Linked DNA regions of Haloterrigena salifodinae. Each later gene encodes a partner of the first gene's protein in a complex. Links are inferred from orthologs where the notes say so. Each region holds a gene or a part of one and is shown in the gene's direction. Other genes may lie near its edges. The genes, in order: fen and EH209_RS16250.

What was found.
Region 2: the proteins of fen (region 1) and EH209_RS16250 are in contact, whole or in part, in a crystal structure (PDB 1RXZ), measured with the Archaeoglobus fulgidus proteins. The link is inferred for Haloterrigena salifodinae from one-to-one orthologs. Residues at the interface, in WP_010877775.1 of Archaeoglobus fulgidus: Lys326, Ser327, Thr328, Gln329, Ala330, Thr331, Leu332, Glu333, Arg334, Trp335, Phe336; in WP_010877842.1 of Archaeoglobus fulgidus: Asn43, Val44, Ala45, Met46, Pro120, Arg121, Pro123, Leu125, Gln151, Met192, Ser194, Asn218, Tyr219, Pro220, Ile237, Leu238, Ala239, Pro240, Arg241, Ile242, Glu243, Ser244.

The regions. Positions count from the first base shown.
Region 1 is NZ_RQWN01000002.1:614,977-623,561, forward strand. What follows is about bases 3,805-6,743. They hold fen (flap endonuclease-1), read left to right. Parts: upstream 3,805-4,754; coding sequence 4,755-5,732; downstream 5,733-6,743. Other genes in these bases: EH209_RS11745 (GNAT family N-acetyltransferase), read left to right, coding at 3,805-3,855; EH209_RS24640 (hypothetical protein), read left to right, coding at 4,338-4,622; EH209_RS11760 (hypothetical protein), read left to right, coding at 5,817-6,113; EH209_RS11765 (MEDS domain-containing protein), read right to left, coding at 6,190-6,743. In the rest of the region: EH209_RS11725 (radical SAM protein), read left to right, coding at 57-1,040; EH209_RS11730 (hypothetical protein), read left to right, coding at 1,236-1,862; EH209_RS11735 (DICT sensory domain-containing protein), read right to left, coding at 1,830-2,591; EH209_RS11740 (DUF7344 domain-containing protein), read right to left, coding at 2,650-3,015; more of EH209_RS11745, read left to right, coding at 3,307-3,804; more of EH209_RS11765, read right to left, coding at 6,744-8,585. UniProt on the Methanocaldococcus jannaschii protein: Structure-specific nuclease with 5'-flap endonuclease and 5'-3' exonuclease activities involved in DNA replication and repair.
Region 2 is NZ_RQWN01000003.1:342,752-351,333, forward strand. Bases 1,828-4,763 are described here. They hold EH209_RS16250 (DNA polymerase sliding clamp), read left to right. Parts: upstream 1,828-2,891; coding sequence 2,892-3,635; downstream 3,636-4,763. Other genes in these bases: EH209_RS16235 (dienelactone hydrolase family protein), read left to right, coding at 1,828-2,076; EH209_RS16240 (hypothetical protein), read left to right, coding at 2,180-2,449; EH209_RS16245 (PRC-barrel domain containing protein), read left to right, coding at 2,554-2,805; EH209_RS16255 (HalOD1 output domain-containing protein), read left to right, coding at 3,775-4,092; EH209_RS16260 (alpha/beta fold hydrolase), read right to left, coding at 4,123-4,763. In the rest of the region: EH209_RS16225 (hypothetical protein), read right to left, coding at 1-493; EH209_RS16230 (uracil-DNA glycosylase), read right to left, coding at 588-1,226; more of EH209_RS16235, read left to right, coding at 1,432-1,827; more of EH209_RS16260, read right to left, coding at 4,764-4,989; DNA primase regulatory subunit PriL, read left to right, coding at 5,161-6,243; EH209_RS16270 (hypothetical protein), read right to left, coding at 6,251-6,634; EH209_RS16275 (DUF7472 family protein), read right to left, coding at 6,678-6,947; EH209_RS16280 (right-handed parallel beta-helix repeat-containing protein), read left to right, coding at 7,307-8,383; EH209_RS16285 (SWIM zinc finger family protein), read left to right, coding at 8,538-8,582.

The DNA.
Region 1 (8,585 bases):
AATGAGTAATCCGTCGGGTGTCAATGTCTTTGGTATTATGTATCAAACGGCGGCGTATGAGTACCGATGCCCCGGTAACGACGCCTAACTACCGCGACCTCCCGGACGAGGAGTTCGAGGACCGCATTACCGACCTGTGGGAGCGGTACGCCGACTGCGATCTCTGCGCCTACGAGTGCTCCGTCGATCGGACCGCCGGTCAGGAGGGAACCTGCCGGGTCGACGACACCGCGTACGTCTCAACGCACTTCCCTCATTTCGGCGAGGAGGACTGTCTAAAGGGCCACAACGGGAGCGGAACGATCTTCCTCGCGAACTGTAACATGAAGTGCGTCTTCTGCCAGAACTTCGAGACCAGCCACGAGGCCGAGGGCGATCCCGCGACGTCAGAGGAAATCGCCGAGATGGCCCTCGAACTCGAGTCCCGCGGCTGCCACAACATCAATTTCGTCTCGCCGACCCACCACTCGCCGCATCTGGTCGAAGCCATCAAGATCGCGAAAGAGCGGGGACTGGACCTGCCGATCGTCTGGAACTGCGGCGGCTACGAGCGCGCGGCGATCCTCGAGCGACTCGAGGGGATCGTCGACATCTACATGCCCGACGTGAAGTGGTCGGACGACGCGGCCGCGGCGAAATACTCGAAGGCACCGAACTACTGGGAAAACGTCACCGAGTCGCTACGGGAGATGCACCGACAGGTCGGCGATCTGGAACTCGACGACACCGGCCTCGCGACGGGCGGGCTGCTCGTTCGTCACCTCGTGATGCCCAACCACGTCGAAAACGCCGAGCGCGTGCTGGAGTTCATCGCCGAGGAGGTCTCCCCGGAGACGTTCGTCGATATCATGGCTCAGTATCGCCCTCACTACAAGGCCGACGGGGAGGAATTCTACGAGGAGATCGGCCGGTCGATCACCGGAGACGAGTACGAGGCCGTGATCGACCACGCCCGCGACGTCGGCCTCGAGCGACTCTACCTCGACCGGTCGATGCTCGAGAACCGGCCCGGCCTCCTCGATCGCCTGGCTCGACGCTGACTGCTCGCGGTCGACTCGGTGACGTCGACGAAGCCCTCGAGAATCAGGCGTCTCCGGCAACGACTGGAGAACTGGTCGACGCCTACAGCGACCGCGAGGTCGAGACGCAGTGGTGAATTCGCCGGAACGGAGGCTGTCCGAGCCCTTGCGAATCCGTTCACTGTCCCTACCCGCTTTCCGATCGACCCGTCGCCCATGAGCGAGTCCGCGACCAGATATTCGGCGGGCGACGAGGTAGCGACACCCGACGGCCGCGGCGTCGTGGCGGCCGTCCCGATCAACGACGTCGAGTTCCCGCAGGGCGGCGGCGAGGACGATTACGCGGCCGTCGAGGCCGGCGACGACCCGCCGGCGTACGTCGTCGGTCTCGAGGCGGTCGGCTCGGCCGTCTACCGCGCCTCAAGCCTCGAGCAAAGCGACCTCGAGGCAGACGACGCCACCGAATCGACCGACGGCGACGCGGTGACCGACGTCGTCGACGAGGACGTCAACGGATTGGATTATCTGCCTGAAGGGTGGGATCGGGACAGCGTCCTCGAGTACTGGTCGTCGATCGGCGGCTCCTGGGAGGAGTGCGCCCAAGATCTGACCGACAAGTTCGACGCGGAGCGAGCGAAACAGCTCTGCTCGGCGATGAAAGACGAGGTCTTGCGGACCCAGCGGTGGCGAATAGATTCTAGCGCACTCCGTCTCCTGTCCACACCCTCTCGTTCCCTCGTCGTCTTCCTGCCGCCCCTCGTTGTCGCTCTATCGTCCCGCCTCGAGCCATCAACCGACGGGCTCGACCACTCAGTCCACGCTGTCCCGGAGCGCGTCCTCTAGCTCCGCGACGAGGGTCGCGTCGTCGGTCCAGTACCCTTCGAACGTTTCGTCCGCTCGTTCCCGGGCGATCAGGCCGCCGGTCCGGAGTTCGTCGCCGCCGCCGTCGAAAGCGAGTACCCAGAACGTCCCGATCTCCGGGCCGGCGTCGGCGTGGACCGTCACGCCGGGGATCGACGGCCGATCCCACTCGTCGGCAACGTAGGCGTGGACGTCCAGCGTCGACTCGCCGGCGAGGCGAACATACACCGGTGCCATCGCCTCGAGGGCGGCCGCTCGCTGGAAGCTGACCCGCAGGGTGCCGCTGCCGACGCGCCAGGCGCGGGCCTCGATCTCGCGGCTGATCGCGAGCAGCTGTCGCCGATCGAGCGCCTGCCAGACCGTCGCCTCGAAGACCTCGATCACGCGGCGATAAGCACCGTCGTCCGTCTCGGCCCAGGGGGCGACGATCGGCGGCTCGAGAAACTCCCGAGCGGCCTCGAGGCCGATCGCGGCGACGAACTCGCCGTCTTCGGCGCTCGCGGGTTCATCGCTCGTTTTCTCGGCGACTTCGCGGACGACGAGAAACCCCTCTTTGGTCGTGGCTGCAGCCGGCAGCGAGCGGTAGTCGACGGTGTCGACTCCCGTTTCTGTCTCGATCCGGTCGGCGATCGCGGGGCGAGGCTGGGGTGCGTAGATGGTAACCGTTCGCGCGGGCGCCTCGAGTCGGTCAAAGTAGTCGGAGAGCGTCATTGGTGGCGTTCGAGCGGCAGCGTCGTGTGTCCCCGCGCCTCGACTCCGAGTCGCCCCCTCACGGACCGGCCTCCGCCGCGCAGGCTCGCGCCGCCAGCTCCCGGATCGGCTCGGGACAGGACGCGAGGGAGACTCGACCGGTTTCCTCGTCGTGAGTCACGATGTCGGCGTCGACCAGCTTCGGGATGTGAACCTGCCGCAGCTGTAGATACCACTGGTTCCGACACCGAGGCTCGATGACCCGACTGTCGTCCGCGTGGCTCCAGGCGGTGACCACGTCGGCAAGCTCCGACAGCGACGCCGTCTCATGCTCGAGCAGAAAGTAGAGGACGAGTCGGCGATCCCGCTCGCGAAGCGCCAGAAAGGCGTCGTCGAGCAGATCCGGACTCGCGGTCGGCTCGGCCGGCGACTGTTCGGGATCCATGCTCGTGAATGCTACTCGGGATTGCCATGTTATCTCTTTCCCCTGTTTGTATCGGTAATATCTGTCACACTCAATCCGGGTGTAATGAACGCGGATTCGGGCGACGAAGAGCCGAACGCTGTGCCGTCGATCGTTGCCTCGAGTCGTCGTCTGCGATCGAAGAAGGGGATTAATCGCCGAGGCGACGGTCGGTCGAGACCCCGCGCAGGTCGACGGCTGCGGCGAAGACGACGACCGTCGATCCGGGGACAGTCGCCGGAACCTTAGTGGCCGGCGCGCGAACTGGCGGACGTGGAGTACGACCTCTTGGGCTGGCCGCCCGACGGCCCCAAGCTCCGGCTCGACTACGAGCGGTTCAGCTACGCCGGCAAGTTCGTCATGACCAACACGGGGAAGGCGGTGGCCCGAACCGACGACGAGATCGTCGCCGCCGTCGCGTTCAACGAGGACCGCACCGACGCGTCGACGCTGTGGCTGCGCTACGTGACCGTCGCCCGCGATCGGCGCGGCGAGGGGATCGGTCCCGAACTGCTCGCACGCGTCCGCGACCGCTCCCTCGAGCGGGGCTACGACCGGCTCCGGATCGCCGTCAACAACCCCTTCGCCTACGAGGCGCTGTACCGAACGGGCTTCGCCTACACCGGGGAGACGACCGGGATCGCCGAACTGCTTCTCGAGCATCCGGCGCCGGTCGGCGCTTCGGACGGCGACGCTCGAGCCCGGTATCAGGCCGGCCTCGACGAGTTTCGCGACCGCGATCTCTCCGAGGCGGAGGAACAGTTCCTCGAGTCACGGGAGGGGAGGAGACCGCCAGACTTCGAGACCGAGGGTGAGACGTAGACGCGGCCCGCTGAAACCGAACGAGTAGAACGCGGTCGATACGCTCTCTGCTCGAGTCCGATCTCGGCGGCCCCGGGAGAGTGCCAGCGCACAGGACTGATAGGATCAGAGTCGTACCGTGTTGATCCGCGACACGTCCTTCTGAGAAGTGAACCAGATACCTTTCGATGACAGTTGGTGAACTCTTGCGTAATGCATTATCGTAGAACACTTATCACGCTCGTCGTAATCGCAGCGTTGCTAACCGGTGTCACCAGCCCGGTCGCCGCTCACGAAACACAGTAGAGGGATACGACGTCACCTTCGGCGGGGCGGAAGAACCGCTCATCACCGGCGAGCGGATGTGGTTGGAGATCGAAATCGTCGATAACGAGTCGGGAGAGCCCGTGGAGGGGCAGGCGGACGCACTGAGCCTGTACGTACAGAACGACGGAAACGATAGAAGTGAAATCAACCTGAGCGAAGTGCACGGCGAAAGTGGCGTGTACGAGGCGCCAGTGATCTTCACGGAATCCGGGAACTATACCGTCCACTTAGAGGGAAGTGTCAAGGATACCGAGGTCCACACGCACTTCGAGACGAGCGTGCAGGATCACACCGAACTGGAATATCCGGATAACGGTTCGCAGGCGACGGACGACGGGATCGAATCGCAGACCGACGGGAATCAGACGGACGAGAGCGGCTTCGGGACCTCGAGCGTTGCTATCGCTGCGATCGGCGTCGTCGCGATCACCGGCGTGGCCCTCCGCCGCCATCGACGCTGATCCGCGCTCCGGAATCCCCGCGTCCGTTACTGCACGGCGCTCGAGACCGTCGACACGATCGGCGGTCCGATCGCGAGTCGGCGTCATCGAGAAGCCAACAATACAAATTCCGGCCCTTCCAATAGCCCACTAATGGGAAACGCTGCACTGCGAGACATCGCCGTTATCGAGGAGTTCCCCTTCTCCGAGATCGAGGGCGTCGTCGCCGTCGACGCCCACAACTGGCTCTACCGGTACCTGACGACGACGGTCAAGTGGACGGACAGCGACGTGTACACGACGTCCGACGGCACCGAGGTCGCCAACCTCGTCGGCATCGTCCAGGGGCTGCCCAAGTTCTTCGAGAACGACATCACGCCGGTGATGGTCTTCGACGGGGGCCCCTCCGAACTCAAGGAAGACGAGATCGAGTCCCGCCGCGACCAGCGTCGCACCTATGAGGAGCAACTCGAGGTCGCCCGCGAGGAGGGCGACCAGGTCGCCATCGCGCAACTCGAGTCACGGACCCAGCGGCTGACGCCGACGATCCAGGAGACCAGCCGCGAACTGCTCCGACGGCTCGACGTCCCGATCGTCGAGGCGCCCGCGGAGGGGGAAGCTCAGGCGGCCCACATGGTCCGCCGCGGCGACGCCGACTACGTGGGGTCGGAGGACTACGACGCCCTGCTGTTCGGCTCCCCGCTCACGCTGCGCCAACTGACGAGCAAGGGCGATCCCGAACTGATGGACCTCGAGGCGACCCTCGAGCACCACGACCTCACCTTAGAACAACTAATCGACGCGGCGATCCTCATCGGGACGGACTTCAACGAGGGCGTCTCGGGGATCGGTCCGAAGACGGCGATCAAAGCCATCACCGAGCACGGCGACCTCTGGAGTGTCCTCGAGGAGCGGGGCGCCCACATCGAGTACGGCGACCGGGTCAGACAGCTGTTCCGCGACCCCGACGTGACCGACGACTACGAGTTCGACACCGACCTCGATCCGGATCTCGAGGCCGCCCGCGAGTTCGTCTGCGAGGAGTGGCGCGTCGCGGAAGACGAGGTCGATCGCGGCTTCGAGCGCATCGAGGAGAGCGCCGCGCAGACGGGGCTGGATCGCTGGACCTGACGCCGGTCGATCCCTCACCCGTATCGCGGTATGCTCCGGATAATAAATGCCGACGCCGGGCTACGACGAAACGGGTGATATCCCATGTCACGACAGCCCGATGGCGACCGATCCCGAGGTAGCGATCGATCGACGCGGACGGGTGAGACCGCACCCCCATCAGGACGATGGCTGCTGTCGACCGTACTGCAGACCGTCGTCGCCGTCGTCGGTCTCGCCGTCGTCCTGTACGCGCTGAGTCGAGCGTTCGGCATCGACCTCCTCGGCATGACCGCCGCCGCGCTTGCGACCCAGACCGGCCAGTGGATCGCGATCGCCGTGGTCGCGCTCATTGCCATGAGCGCGGCGATGCGAGCGGTACGCTCCGTTCGAGCGCCGTGACGTGTCGCGGGACGAATCGCTCCTCGCGTTCGTCCCCTGAACCCGATTTTACCCGTTTCGCCGACCGATCGTCGCTTCACTCGAGGTTTCGTTTCGGGAGCGTGATGTAGAACGTCGACCCCGCGTCGGGTTCGGACTCGACGCGAATATCGCCGCCGTGATTCTCGGCGATCTCCTGGCACAGCGAGAGGCCGATCCCGGTGCCCGGATACTCGTCGTCGTGGTGGAGGCGCTTGAACACCTCGAAGATGCGCTCGGTCTTCTCCGGCTCGATGCCGATTCCGTTGTCGGCGACCGCGAACTCCCAGCGGTCGTCCCGGTCCGCGGCGCTCACCTCGACCCGGGGCACCGCGCTCTCGTTGTACTTGATCCCATTCGAAACGAGGTTGCTGAACAGTTGCTCGAGTTGGTCGACGTCAGCGCGGACCGTCGGCAGCGAGTCGACGAGGATCTCGACGTCGTTCTCTGCGATCCGTAGCTGCAGATCGTCCTGGACGCGATCCAACACTTCGGTACAGTCGACCGGCTCGAACTCGCCGTCGGCGTGTTCGACCCGCGAGAAGGCCAGCAGATCGTCGATCATCTCGCGCATGCGGTCGGCGCCGTCGACCGCGAAATCGATAAACTCCCGGGCCTCGACGTCGAGGTCGTCCTTATATCGGTTCTCGAGCAGTTGCAGGTAGCTCGAGATCATCCGCAGGGGCTCCTGGAGGTCGTGGGAGGCGGCGTAGGCGAACTGCTTGAGCCGATCGTTGGACTGCTGGAGCCGGTCGACCGTCTCCTCGAGGTCCCGTTCGTACTGCTGGCGGTCAAGTTCGTACTTCACCCACTGGCCCATCAGGTGGTGTAACGTGCGTTCGGCCTCCGAGAACTCCTCGCGGGGCTCGGTCGAGACGAACCAGAAGGTCCGGTCGGGACTCCCCTCGATCTCGAGGTGGGTGCCGAGATACGCCCGGATTCCGAAGCGCTCGTAGCACAGTTTGCCGTCGAATCCCGTCTCGACGGGATCGGTAATCGTACGGGTTCCTTCCTCGTCGATGGGCGCCTCGCAATACGTCTGGGAGAGGGGGTACGGCTCGCCCGGCGTGAGGTACTCGTGGTCGCCGTTCGTGGTCTCGACCTCGAACCGATCGGCCGCCGGGTCGACCGTCGCGACCCCGCCCAGTTCCATGTCGAATCGCTCGCAGCCCAGGTCCAGGACCGCCTGGAGTTGCTGGTCGAACGATCGGTCCGGATCGGCGGTGATCTCGTACAGTTCCCGCTGGGTTCGCTCGTCTCGCCGGCGCTCGAGTTCGGTGCTGACCCACTGGCTGATCAGGTCGATGAACGTGTACTCCGTCTCGGTGAACGGCCCCTCTCGGGGCGTTTCCGAACCGAAACACAGCGTTCCGTACTGTTCGCCGTCGACCTCCAGCGTCGTCCCGAGGAAGGCGTCGAGCCCGTACGTGTCGTAGGCGGGACCGCCCTCCCAGCCCGCGTCGACGGCGTCGTGGACGCCCACCGACTCGCCCGCGTCGACGACCTTCTTGCAGTACGTTCCCGACAGCGAACCGCCGCCGCTCGTCCGGATCCGGTCGTGGGAGCCGACCGCCTCGACAATCTCGAAGCGATCGGTCTCGGTGTCGACGGCGGTGAAGTAGCCGACGTCGCAGCCGAACCACTCGCGGCCGTGCTCGAGCAGTCGCTCGATCTTCGCCGCGAAGGCGAGATCGGGATCCGACGTGATCTCGTAGCTCGTGCGGAGAAACTCCTCGCGCCGGCGGCGCTCGAGTTCGGTGCTGATCCACTGTCCTATCAACTCGAGGAACGTCCGTTCGGCGTCGGTAAACGGCCGGTCGCGCGGCTCCGTATCGTAGAACCAGAACGTGCCGTAGGGTTCGGTGCCGGCGGTGACGCGGATGCCGAAGTAGGTCGCGAAGCCGAACTCCTCGAAGACGGGGTCGTCGTCCCAGCCGGCGGCGACGACGTCGGGGACGGCGGTCGGCTCGTCCCAGTCGATGGCCTTCCGGCAGAAGTTTCCCTCGGTGGGCTGGATCGGTAACTCCCCTTCGAGGTCGCCCATGTCGGGGCCGACCGTCACTTCCGCCCGGAAGTTATCGTCCCAGGTTGGGAGGTGAGCCAGCGCGCCGCCCCTGAGGTCGAATCGCTCGCAGCCCAGTTCCAGCAGTCGCTCGACCCGTTCCTCGAAGGAGAGATCGGCGTCGGCCGTCGTCTCGTAGAGTTCGCGGAGGTAGTTCCGGTGTTCGCGGACCGCCGTCTTCGCGTCGGTGCGCTCGTGTACGGTCCGGATCATCCGGTCGACCGTCGCCGCCGGTTTCTCGCCGTCGAAGAACGCCTCGGGGGGCGTGTAGTAGAAATTCTCCGAAACCTTCCCGTCGGAGACGAGCCGGGGATGCGTCTTGATGACGTCTTCGAGGACGGGCGCGGGGAACCGCTCGCGGTCGTACTGACAGAGAAGGGTACAGTTCTCGC
Region 2 (8,582 bases), on another replicon or contig:
CGTCGGGATCGACCCGCGGCCCATCCTCCGGGGAGTCGTAGAACTCGTCGTCCTCGACCATCGGGTCCGTCCCCTCTCGGTTGCCGATTTCGTTATCCGGCGTCGTCCCGGGCTCGTCGGGCGGCGCTTCGGTGGGGTTCGAGGCTACCGGCTCGCCGGGGTCGTAGTCGGCGTCCTGGGAGCCGATCTCGGCAGCCCCGTCGTCGGACGACGCCTCCTCGTTCGGCTCGTCGCCCGACGTGACGGCGTCCGCCGCGACCTCGGCTTCGAGTCGGATCGCGTCCCCGGTCCATTCGCCGACGGCGCTGTCGGCAAGCGGGACAGCCTCCTCGCCGCTCCCCCAGTCGAGAGCGGCTCGCGTCGAGTCGCCGACGTCCGACGCTGGTTCCACGTAGGCGGTCTCCGGATCGACGTCGGCGACGACACCGACCCGTTCGCCGTCGGCCGTCTCAACGGGCTTTCCGACGTCGTCGCTGGTGAAGCTCGGGCTCATCTCCTCGGGGTTCGCCCGGCCAGAAAAAGCCCTTCCTGCCTGCAGGTGCTCGGGCGCTCACCGACCGACACCGCCGGTTATCGGGGTCAAGCGCTCACGCCGACTCGAGGGCCGCCCGCAGATCCGACTCGATCGCGTCGACCTTACTCCGGTCGTACAGCGCTGCGGCCGGGTGAAACGACGGGCGGACGATCCGCTCCGTCCGTTCTCCCGGGTCGGACCCTCCCTCGCTCGAGGAGTCGGTATCCTCCCCGTCCGAGGCGTGCGAAGCGGGTGGCACCTCGCGCTCGAATGCCTCGCCGTGCAGGTCCGTGATCGTCTCGTCGGTCTCGAGGAGTTCGGCTGTCGAGAAACTGCCCATCGGGACGACGACCGCGGGATCGACGCGCTCGAGTTCGGCCTCGAGCACCGGCCACCAGGCCTCGATCTCGTCGACGTGAGGATCGCGGTTCTCCGGCGGCCGCACCTTGACGAGGTTGGTGATGTACAACTCCCGCCGGTCGTGGCCGATCGACTCGAGGGCGCGGTTCAGTTGCTGGCCGGCCTGGCCGACGAACGGTTCGCCCTGCTCGACTTCCTGGCCGCCCGGCGCCTCGCCGACGAGCATCACGTCGGCCGACAGCGGCCCGACGCCGGGGACGAACTGTTCCGGATCGCGGTGCTCGTCTGGCACCGCCTCGAGCGCGTCGGCGAAGACGTCCTCGAACGTCCAGTCTGTGTCCGGGTCGCTCATGGTGGCAAGCTACGACTGCCGCGGAAAACACCGTTTCCTTGCGTGCGCACCCTGCGAGCGGTCTCGAGCGCGACCGCTTTCGGCCCGAGGGTCGTTCGCAAGCGCGTTCGGTACGAGCGCGGCCGCCGCGCCGAACGATCCCCTCGAGCGATCGGCGGCGACGCCGCCCCCAACACTCAACTCCGTCCTCGGTGGAGCGACGCGTATGCCGGCCGACGGATCGCCCACCGTGACCGACATCGAGTTGCCCGACGCGACCCTCGAGGGAGAACTCGCCGTCCCGGAGGGATCGAACGGCCTGGTCGTCTTCGCCCACGGAAGCGGCAGCAGCAGGCACAGCCCGCGGAACAACTTCGTGGCGGAGCGGTTACGCGAGCGGGGGCTGGGAACGCTCCTGTTCGATCTGCTCACCGAACGCGAAGACCGGGACCGGGAGACCCGGTTCGACATCCCGCTGTTGACCGATCGGCTCGTCGCGACGACCGAGTGGCTCCGCGAGCGTCCGGAGAGCGGTGGCCGCACGGTCGGCTATTTCGGCGCGAGCACGGGCGCCGCAGCGGCGCTCCGCGGAGCGGTCCGCCCGGAGACCGAGATCGGGGCGGTCGTCTCTCGGGGCGGCCGCGTCGATCTGGCGGCCGAGGTCGTCGACGACGTCCGCGCGCCGACGCTGCTGATCGTCGGCGGCGAGGATGAGTCGGTCCTGCAGGTGAACCGCGAGGTCCACGACGCGCTGGCCTGCGAGCGGGACCTCCGGATCGTCGAGGGCGCCGGCCACCTCTTCGAGGGCGAGGGCGAACTCGAGGCCGTCGCCGACCGCGCCGCCGACTGGTTCGCGACCCACCTCGAGTGAGTTGCGAACGGACTCGTCGCCCTTCGATCGGCTTCGGATCCCGACTCGGGAGGGAGCGTATTCAGGGTGTACCGTTAGGCGCGCGGCCGACGGACGTCCGCGTATGGCAGACGTACCAGACGTCAACAAGGTGGAGACCGAGGACGACTACATCCACGTTCGGTTCCGCGATCCGGACGAGTACGACGAGGTCCGGACGCCCGACTGGGCGGAGGATCCGGCGGAGTCCGTCTCCGAGGGGAGCGAGGTACGTACCGGGAAGGTCGAGGGTGAGGACGACTGGGAGGTAACCAGCGTACTCATCAAGAAAAGCGTTGGCGAGGACAAAGCCGAGGAAGAGGCGAAAGAGATCGTCGAAAAGATCGAATCCTGACGGGGTCGAGCGGTCCGCGGTCCGCGATCCGCGACCAGCCTCCGATTGACTCGGTTGCGAACACCGGGCCAGCAGGTATTCCGTCGAACAGTGGACGGCTACGCATGAGCGAGGAGATCACGGCGGACGAAGCCGGAAAACGGATCCTCGACAGCAACGGCACCGAGATCGGCGTCGTAGTCGACATTGACGCCAACAAGGGGACGGTGTCCGTCGAACCCGAGCAGGCGAAACTCGGCGGCGACCTCGAGAGCCGACTGGGCTGGGGGCGGGACGCCCAGAGCCAGTACCCGCTCCGCCACGATGCGATCGACGACATCACCGACGAGGCGATCCGGTTACGCGAGGAGTACTGACCGGATCCGCGGCCGCGAGCGATCGCCTCCGCGGAGTCGCGCGTAAAGGGTGGCTTTTTATGGCAACCGTCCGTAGCCCGGCGTATATGTTCAAGGCCATCGTGAGCGCGGAAACGCTCACCAGCGCGCTCGATTCGATCAGCGTGCTGGTCGACGAGTGCAAGATCCACCTCGAGGAGGACGGCCTCGAAATCCGGGCCGTCGATCCCGCTAACGTCGGCATGGTCGACCTCTCGCTCGATGCCTCGGCGTTCGAATCCTACGAGGCCGACGGCGGGCTGATCGGCGTCGACCTCTCGCGGCTCGAGGACATCGCGAGCATGGCCGAGTCCGGCCAGCTCGTCCAGCTCGAACTCGACGAAGAGACGCGGAAGCTACAGATCCAGATCGAAGGGCTCGAGTACACCCTGGCGCTGATCGACCCCGACTCGATCCGCCAGGAGCCGGACATTCCGGACCTCGATCTACCCGCGGAGGTCGTCCTTGAGGGGAAAGACGTCAACCGATCGGTCAAGGCCGCCGACATGGTCTCCGACCACATCGCGCTGGGCGTCGACGAGGGCGAGGAGTACTTCTACGTCGACGCGGAGGGCGACACCGACGACGTCCACCTCGAACTCACCGAAGCGGATCTGATCGACCTGCAGGTCGGCCCGGCCCACTCGCTGTTCTCGCTGGACTACCTGAAGGACATGAACAAGGCAATCCCCTCGGATACCGAAGTCACGCTCCACCTCGGCGAGGAGTTCCCGGTCAAGATCTACTTCGGCTTCGCGGAGGGGCAGGGTCAGGTCACCTACATGCTCGCGCCGCGCATCCAGAGCGACTGAATCGAACCGCCGTTCGGCTCGGTTGACTGCCGACGGCACCACTCGACGGTCGCGACGGCGGCCGCGGGAGCACGCTATTACTTAAAAATATCATATGGGAAGGTGGGAGGCTACCAGTCTCTCTCGAGTAGTCCGGGCCATGCCCTCCACAGACGGTCCGGCGGACACCAGCGACGCGGACGAGCCGACGTTCACGACGACGTTCGATCCGGACGTCGGCGAGCGAGCCAGCGAGGCCGTCATCACGGCGGTCGCGGCACTGACCGGCAGCCGCCCGGTCGATCTCGAGCCCCTCTACGAGGCTATCGATCCTGACGCGCTAGACTCGCTGGTCGACCACGCCCGGCGAGCGGACGCCAGCACCCACGAACTCTGGTTCCCCTACGCGGGGTACGAGATCGGCGTGCGAAGCGACGGTCGAATCCAGTTCTACGACGGCGCCGCCCCGACCGCGTAGATCCGGGGTTCACGCGGCCGCCGCAGGCGATCAGTCGTGGTCTGCAAGAAACGCCCGCAGTTCCTCGTTCATCCGATCGGCGTGCTCGATGAAAAAGCAGTGCGAGCCGCCCTCGAACCGCTCGAGTCGCGCGTTCGGAATCGCCTCCTCGAGTAACAGCCCATTCTCGAAGGGGACCACGCGGTCGTCGGTCCCGTGGAGCACCAGTGTCGGCACGCGGAGCCCCTCGAGCCGATCGCTGACGTCGAAGTCGAGGACGGCCGCAGCCTGAGCCTCGCGAGCCGGATCGTCGGCGTCCTGCTCGAGTCGCCATTCGATGATCCGGTCCATCAGGTGCGGGTTCCGATTCGTAAACCGCTCGGTGAAGGCGGGGCGCATCCGGTGGCGGAGTTTCTCGCGCTCGCTCGCGCCGTCGGGGACGTCGAAGATGAATTCCTGGGTCTCGTCGGGAACCGGGACCGCGTCGGGGCCGCCGTGGCTCGTACAGCACAGCGTCAGCGTCTTCGCCCGCGTGTACTCGAGCGCGTAGCGCTGGGCGATCATTCCGCCCATGCTCGCGCCGACGACGTGGGCCTGGCGGACGCCGGCGTCTTTGAGGACTTCCTCGAGGTCCGCGGCGAGGCCGCCGATCGAGTAGCCGGCCAGTTTGAAGATGAGGGGCGCGCGGAGTTTCCGCGGCAGGCGCGGGAGCAGCGGGGGGAGGCCGACGTCGGATCGACCCGTCCCGCGGTTGTCGGGCGCGATCACGTCCCGGTCGTCCGCGACGGCCTCGCGCTGCCAGCGCCACATCCAGCGCCCGTAGCCCAGTCCCTGCACGAAGACGACCGGCGTTCCGCCGCCCTCGCTCTCGTCGTATTCGTAGTGGATCGACACGCCGTCTCGAGTGGCCCGTGGCATACTCGGAGAGACGTGTCGGACGCCCTTGAAATCGATCCCGACGACTGGCCGAAAACCGGTCGATATCGCCTCCATCGCCCGTCGCGGGGCGGTCCAATCGCGGCTTACTCGCGATCGTCCCCCGTCGAACAATCAGCGGCTTTAACCCCACGCAGTAACATCCCATTACCGATGCAGCGACTGCACGCCCGGTACCCGTTCCTCGAGACCGCCCGCGACGCCGTGGCGACGGAGGCCGTCGATCTGGCCACCGTCGTCGACCAGGATCGGGCGGTCGTCAACCGCGCCCGCGAGCGCGTGGTGGCGGCCCTCGAGGACGGCGAGACGGGCGAGCCGCGACGAGACACGCGCGTCGAACTGCTCTCCTATCCCGTCGCGCGCGTCCTCGTCTCGATGGTCGAGGAGCGCGTCCTCGTTCGCAAGTACGCCCGCGCCGAGGCCGCGACCGCCTACGATCGCTTTACGACCGACTTCGAGGACACCACGGAACTGAAAAGCGTCGAGTCGACCGGGCTGGACCTCGAGACCCTTCTCGCGGAGTTCGACCTCGACGGCGCGGTCCGGGAGACCGCCGACGGCTACCGGATCGACGTCGGCACCTACCTTCCCCTCGCCGAGGACCTGTGGGGCGACGAGTGGCACCTGGTCAACCGCGCGCTGACCGACGGCGAGGTGCCGGTCGACCACGACGAACTCCTGACCCTGCTCCGAGAGGCCATCCGGGGCCGCATCGAGGACGGCCTCCCCTTCGACGTTCCCGCAGTCATCGCCGCTGCCCTCGAGGACGAGGCCGCCGAGATCCGCGAGGTACTCGCCGATCTCGAACTCACGCAGGACATCGATACTGTCGTTCCTGACCTGTTCCCGCCGTGTATGAAGGCCCTGCTCGACGATATCCAGAAGGGCGAACACTTGCCCCACCACTCGCGGTTTGCGATCACCGCCTTCCTGACGAGCATCGGGATGACGACCGACGAAATCGTCGAACTCTACCGGGTCAACTCGTCGTTCGGCGAGGAGATGACCCGCTACCAGACCGACCACATCCGCGGCGACAGTTCGCCGACGGAGTACTCGCCGCCCTCCTGTGCGACGATGCAGTCCTACGGCGACTGCGTGAACAAGGACGACCTCTGTGAACGCATTCCTCACCCGATGGCCTACTACGAGGAGCGGATCGACGACGCCGACGACGACGAGATCGATGACTGGCGGGAGGCCGAGCGCGAGGAGCAGTCGGCCAGCGGCGACTGATTCTGCATTAGTTGCGCTCTCGCTCCTCGAGGTCGTCGGCCCGTTGCTGAATCTCCCGGAGCGCGCTCTCCTGTTCGCCGCGCGTGAGGCCACCGGATTCGGCGTGCCGGCCGTCGTACTGCCAAGACGGGATCGTGTTCCAGACGTCCCGGACCTCCTCGTCGTCGGCGGCGGTCTCGCCGGCCGTCGCGGCGCGACGCCACGCGAGGGCGGCCGCGAGCAGCGTCAGCACCGCGACCGCGCCGACGGCGGCGGGCGCCTCGAGGACCGATGCCGAGAGACCGACAATCGCTGATCCGAACACGAAGGTTCCGACGACGGCGGCGATCACCGACCACCTCGAGCGAGATCGCGTCGATTCGGCGTCGAGAGCGGCGTCGGGACTGCGCATACAGTATATCAACGCAATAACTGCAAAAAGTATTGTGCCGCCGTCAGATCGCGCTGCCGGTGTCGGCGTCCGTCTCGTCGTCGGTCTCGAGGCCGTCCTCGGGGTCGTTCAGGAGGTACGCGAGACCAATGCCGACCGCGAGCATCAGGATGATAAAGCCGGTGATGGCGCCGACGAGCAGTTCACCGCCTTGGGGAGAGAGTGTGCCGCTGGACCCGCCGTACTGGGTCCCGATAGCAATCATAGTGCCGAGCATCAGCACGACCATCGAGAGGGAGACGCCAATTTCGATGATCTGTTCGCGGTCGAGCATTGATTCGTTGCTTTCGGCGGCCGAAGCAAAAGCGCTTCGAAGGGCGCGCTACCGATACCGAATTCGGAACGAACGTCGCGGCTGTACGGTGTCGGGAACGATCGGTAGGCCTGTTGAACGCGCTATAAGCGATGCGTACGGCTCTTCGGTCCCGTAATCACCTCGCCGTGTTACTGCTCTCCGCGGAGGCGGACGAGAGTGGCTCGGTCACCGGCCGGGTCCGTCGATGAGTTCCGAGAGCACCCGAATCCCGTATCGCGTACGAACTATCAACACCGTTCGTCGGCGAGAGAGAACCGTCCGACGAGAGACCAAAGCCGCTCATACCAAAGCCGTAGCCGCCGCTGAGTTGCAGTGGAATGTCAAATGGTAATCATCAGGAGACGGTTGACCGACGATCGTACCTCGCCGGAAGCGCCGTAGCACTGAGTGCCCTCTCGATGGGGTCCGGGGTCGCGGCCGCTGGTGACGGGAAGAAAAACGGAAACCACGATCCCGCGGACGGGGATCGAACCGAGAGCACGATCACCGAGTGTACGACGATCACCGAATCCGGCACCTACGTGCTCGCGGACGACCTCGAGACGGCGCCGGAGACGGCCTGTATCACTGTTCGGGCCAGCGACGTACTGATCGACGGACGGGGCCACACGATCTCCGGTCCGAACGGACAGGGGGTCGAGGGCGTCGGCGTGTCGGTCCAGCCGCCGGGCGAAGAATCGATTTCGAACGTGACGGTCACGGACCTCACTCTCGAGCGCCTTCGTACCGGGATCGTTTTCGACGACGTGACGGATGGGGTGATCAAAGCAGTCACGAGCGAGATGACGACGATCGCCGGCACTAACTTCGTCCTGGTCGACGCCGACCGGAACACGCTCGTCGACAACGACCTCGAGCGCGGTGGATCGGGGATATACCTCATCAACGCGAACGAGAACGTTGTAGTTGGTAATTCCACAGCCAATACGTTTTTCCCCGGTCTCGATCTCCTCGAATCGGACGGGAATACGCTCGTCGGGAACACCGTAACCAGCGTCGACGGAGTCGGCATCCTCCTCCAGCGGTCGGACGGGAACCACCTCCTGCAGAACACCGCGACGCTGAACGCCATCGGGATCTCCCTCGTGGGCTCGAACGACAATCGCCTCGACCTGAACGCCGCGAACGAGAACATCGCCGTGGGAGGCGGTTCGGGCTTCCACCTATCGGGATCCGATCGGAACAGCGGCCGCGGCAACACCGCCGAGGAGAATCCGTTCGGACCGATCAGCATCAGCGGCGCCGGGAACGCAATCGAAGTCAACGGGACGGTGTACACCGGCGATCCCGCGACGGAAACGGTCGAGGCGGAGGCCGACGACGACACCGTCGAAGAGGGTCTGACCGAGGCGAAAAACGAGGTTCTGGCGTTCACCGACACGAACAGGCCGTAGATCGGCGGCTACTCGAGCCCGCTGTGCAGTCCACAGCGCAGTCGGGATTGATAAACCGGCGGCCTGCAACCGCCGGCGCGCCCGTTATATCGCTCGATCCCCTACAGTCGTCGAATAGCCATCCGACCAGTCCAGCGATCAGTCTGACGCATCCATGAACACAACAGCGTCACCGAAAACAGCTCTGCCAGTACCGTCA